2 regions of the Pseudoalteromonas sp. CO348 genome follow, and region 2 is predicted to be linked to the other one. Evidence: predicted binding sites of a transcription regulator. Region 2 holds the regulator's gene; the other holds the start of a gene.
The links. Region 2 encodes FliA, which starts transcription of late flagellar genes. Its sites were predicted from a motif close to CTAAAGNTNNNNNNNNNNNNGCCGATA; they were not measured.

Region 1 (2,407 bases), on a different contig from region 2:
AGTCGTAAGCACTTGTTTCCAAGGCCACAATAAATTAAGCGAGCCAAGTAAAAAACCAGCTAGTAGCGAAAACGTTACTTGTTGATAGTGCGCCAATAGCCAGCTGAGTAGGCGCGAAAACGACATTAACCCCACAATACAACCTAGTAAGAATAGACTCACTAAGCCAAGTTCAAGCTGGTTCACCGCACTGAGTACATGGCCATACATACCCAATAACAGTAGAATAAAGCTCCCTGAGATCCCAGGTAAGATCATCGCGCAAATGGCAATAGCACCTGAGATAAAAAACATCCAATGAGATGCTTGTGCTTCAGCTGGTGAAAGGGAAGTAATAGCAAAGGCTACAATAGCTCCAACTGCGCAGGCGATAATATTTTGGCCGTTCCAATGAGAGACCTGTTTTGCAACATAGATAAAAGAAGCGACGATAAGACCAAAGAAAAATGACCATACCAGTGTTTGGTGTGCTTCCAATAAATAAGTGATCACCTTCGCCAAAGACGCTGCACTGATGAGCAAACCAGAAAATACCGCCAGTAAAAAGCTACCATCAATGTACTGCCACGTTGCTTTTAGGCCGTCACGGCGCAATGTACTCAAAGCCTGTAAGTTCACACTTTTAATGGCATTTAAAAAACGTGCATAGATACCGGTAATAAAAGCAATGGTGCCGCCGGAAACGCCAGGGACAACATCCGCAGCCCCCATTCCGGCACCTTTTAAAAACATAAAGAGATAGTCTCGTTTGCTATCTTTATACTGCACAAATTTCTCCTTTCATTTCCACTGCCGAGCAGTTTAACTTAAAACGCTAAAAAATAGCGACAGCTAAAGCTTTCGCTTAATTGGTCGATAACCAATTATGATATTTTACGCGCTTGTACCATGATCATCAGAACGCTTTTATTACTTGTTACGGCTTTACCCGCGACGACTTTTGCAGCAGAACATATTGATGCAGCACCGCTTGGTTCTCTTTATCAGCAAGACGCTAATCGCTTCTACGAGCCATCGCAACTGATAAAGCTGGAAAGCGAAAACGAAAGCTTTTATGTATTTCATCAAGAATATATGACAGCTGCTCGTGAAGGCATCGTGATCTTATTACCAGACATGCAAACTCCGCCCCTCAATAACAGCGGCATAAGCTTTCTTGCAAAACGCTTAAGCGATGATGGCTACGACACCTATACCCTTACTCCGCCGGACCTTTCTTATGCACCGAGTCTGCTAGAGCAAGACATCGCGCTCCCCGATGCTGAAAAACCGGCTCAGCAACCGCTTGCACCCATTTCAGAATCTAATCTCGACGAATATAAAATGGCCTTGATCAGCCGCTTTGAGGTGCTTTATAACACCCTGTCCATGACTCAAACAGAAAAGTTGGTGGTTGTCGCATTTGGTAATAGCGCAGGTTTATTCGGTGAGCACTTAGCCACCCTGCCCAATCTACATATCGATGCCTTTGCCGTTGTTAGCCCACAACTACCTAATGCAACGCGGCAAAAGCACTTGGCATCCAACCTTTCTTTGGTAAGCCCAGCTTTACTGGATGTTTACTACAGTTTTGACAATCCGATTGTGGTCGACAATACGCCGGACAGAGCCCGCTGGGCGAGAAAAAACAGTAAATTTGATTATCGCCAACGGGAGCTTTTTGGAGAAAAAACCGATCCACTCCAACATCAAAGGCTCAGAAAGGAATTACTCGGTTTTTTACGCGTCTTATAGTGTTTCAAGTTAGCTCTTTTTTAAATATTCATAGGCAGACTGAATATCTTGGCTTTTGCGCTTTGCCACTTCCATCATATGCTTAGGTAATCCCTGAGACACCAATTTGTCAGGGTGATGCTGCGACATCAGTTTGCGGTAAGCTTTTTTGATTTCACGCTCATTCGCCCCTTCACTCAATCCCAGTACAGCCAATGCTTTAGCACGGTTTAAACCGTTATCTTGTGGTGCTGGTTGACGGCCGCCCTGTTGCTGGTGTTGATGTTGCGATCTCCCCGACGCCTGAGAGCGACGAAACTCAAATTCTGCTTGGTAGCGCTTTAGCAGGAACAAAAAGTGGGTTTCTGCGAAACCTAAATACTTGCTCACCTGTTTAAGTAAGGCCTTCTCCGCATCAGACACATGACCATCACAAAATGCCATTTGAATTTGAATCTCTAAAAACAGCTGCCTCAAGTCATAGCGTCTAGCAAAAGCTTCTTTAAAATCGGTAACCGCTTCTTTTATCGAAAAGTCGCTGCTTTTTCCCGCAGTAAACGCATGTTGCGCTTCTTTTCGCTCTTCACCCTGCAAGCCCATTTCGCTCATAAACGCAGACGCAGCTTGAATGTGGATTTCACTGACTCGACCATTAGACTTGGCGATATGTCCCATCACAGAAAAACAGCTGGAA
Region 2 (2,407 bases):
ACAATTCATCACTGATAGTCTCGGTTGTTTTTATTTCGTTTTCATTCGCTTTCACAGCAGTTGAAGGCGCTTCATCTGAAGTACCAAAAACAGTCAGGAGGTGAATGAGACTATCTTCTACTTCTCTCACAAGCTCAATGACGCGCCGAATAACCTGCCCAGTCAAATCCTGATAGTCCTGAGCCATCAGCACATTAGTCATTAAACCTTGTAATTCGTCTGTACGTGTCTTTGAAGTCTGCATAAAGCTGTCGAGATCATGACACAGAGATTTAAACTCACCGAGTTGAATGTCTCTGCTCATCAATCGATCCCAAGTGGGCTTTATTTGCGCTAACTCATCCGCTAGGTTCTGCGCAAGAGGTAAGCTTTCTTCGACCGCGTCCATCGTTTTGTTAGCAGCGCTTTCTGTCATTTCCATAACATAATTAAGACGCTGCTTGGCGTCAGGAATAGCCTCTGTCGTGAGATCTGCGAGGCGAGTATCCAGCTCAAAGTTCTTCAAGGACTCGTGTAATTGGCGAGTCAGCTTTCCGACTTCTGCAAATAACTCCGATTGCTCTTTGTTAGCAGCTTCTAAAATCAGCTGGTCAGCTTTTTCTTGTTCACCTTGCTCTAGAAGCTCAACAAGTTGCTTAGCTTGTTCAAGTGTAATTTGAGGCGCAGCATTTACAGACATAGGCCATATCCCCTTGCTGTTAGCCTAGTCGCTCAAATACTTTTTCAAGCTTAGTTTTGAGCGTACCTGCAGTAAACGGTTTAACAATATATCCGTTCACCCCAGCTTGCGCTGCTGCAACAATTTGTTCTTTTTTCGCTTCTGCGGTAACCATCAACACTGGAATGTGCTTAAGCTTTTCATCTGCGCGTATTGCACGAAGCAAATCAATACCTTGCATGCCCGGCATATTCCAATCAGTTACTACAAAGTCAAACTCCTGATTTTGTAGCATCGGAAGTGCTGTACTACCATCATCAGCTTCTTGAACATTGGTAAAGCCTAAATCTCTTAATAGGTTTTTGATTATTCTTCTCATAGTAGAGAAATCATCAACCACGAGAATCTTCATGTTCTTATCCAAAACTTCCTCCAGTGAGGTTCGAACCCAACTATTTTATGTACTCTAATTTATCCAGTCATTGATTTTAGCTTTAAGCTTTATCATTGCCTGACCGTGAATTTGGCTTACTCGAGATTCACTGACATCAAGGATGGCACCAATCTCTTTTAAATTCATTTCGTCGTTATAGTAAAGTGATAAAACCAGAGCATCCCTTTCGGGTAACGCTTTGATAGCATTTACTAAAGACTCGTTAAAACGTTCATTTTTAACGTTATTAAACGGTTTGTCTAGCGCAAAATCGCTGTTTGCTGGGGTTATCACGTCTTCATCAACCCCAAGATCCTCAATACCGATGACTTTACTTGCATTTACATCATGTAAAATATGATGGTACTCATCTAGAGATATATCAAGTTTTTCAGCGATTTCAGTGTCTTTTGGTTCTCGACCAAGGAGAGATTCTAACTCGGAGATAGCTTCTGCAACCATTCTGCTATTTTTGTGAACAGAACGAGGCGCCCAATCACCACGACGGATTTCATCCAGCATTGCGCCTCGAATACGGATCCCCGCAAAGGTTTCGAAACTAGCGCCTTTAGTTGCATCGAAATTTTTAGATGCTTCAATCAATCCAATCATACCTGACTGGATCAGATCGTCGAGTTGCACACTTGCCGGAAGTCGAGCAATCAGGTGGCATGCCACTTTTTTGACAAGTGGAGCATGCCGTTCAACCACCTTATGAATGTGGTCTGAAGTTTGATATCCCGCAGCTCTATTGACCGGAGAAGCCATAATCACCCGTTTACAAGTTGTTCAATGAAAAATTCTAGATGACCAGAAGGTTGATGCGGAATTGGCCATTTAACTGCCTTAGCAGCTAGTCCCTTAATCGCAATCGCCGCAGGGGAACTCGGAAATAAATCCACGATAGCTCTTTGTCTGCGAGAAGATTTACGCATGTTTTCGTCAAACGGTACGGTGGCCACTAATTCCAGTGCTACATCAAGAAAACGGTCTGTAACTTTTGAAAGTTTAGCAAATAATTCTTGCCCTTCACGCATACTGCGGACCATGTTGGCAACAATTTTAAAACGATAGACACCATGCTCTCTGCTCAAAACTTTGATCAACGCGTAAGCATCTGTAATGGAAGTCGGTTCATCACACACCACAACCATCACATCTTGTGCAGCTCGAGAGAAGCTCAGAACCATATCTGAGATACCGGCTGCGGTATCAACAATTAAAACATCAAATTGCGTGTTAAGCTCGCTAAATGCACGAATAAGTCCTGCATGCTCTGCGGGAGTCAGCTCTACCATACTTTGAGAGCCTGAGGT

Region 1: EXT48_RS02570 (DUF3530 family protein) is a predicted target of FliA. The motif match lies at 832-858, and genes of this name have one in related genera.

The regions. Positions count from the first base shown of each region.
Region 1 covers NZ_SGPI01000009.1:126,575-128,981, reverse strand. The annotation lists gene EXT48_RS02575 (DUF368 domain-containing protein) at 1-768, opposite strand, end outside; gene EXT48_RS02570 (DUF3530 family protein) at 889-1,734, shown strand; gene djlA (co-chaperone DjlA) at 1,744-2,407, opposite strand, start outside.
Region 2 covers NZ_SGPI01000021.1:174,179-176,585, forward strand. The annotation lists gene EXT48_RS10990 (protein phosphatase CheZ) at 1-679, opposite strand, end outside; gene cheY (chemotaxis response regulator CheY) at 699-1,082, opposite strand; gene EXT48_RS11000 (RNA polymerase sigma factor FliA) at 1,125-1,859, opposite strand; gene EXT48_RS11005 (MinD/ParA family protein) at 1,862-2,407, opposite strand, start outside.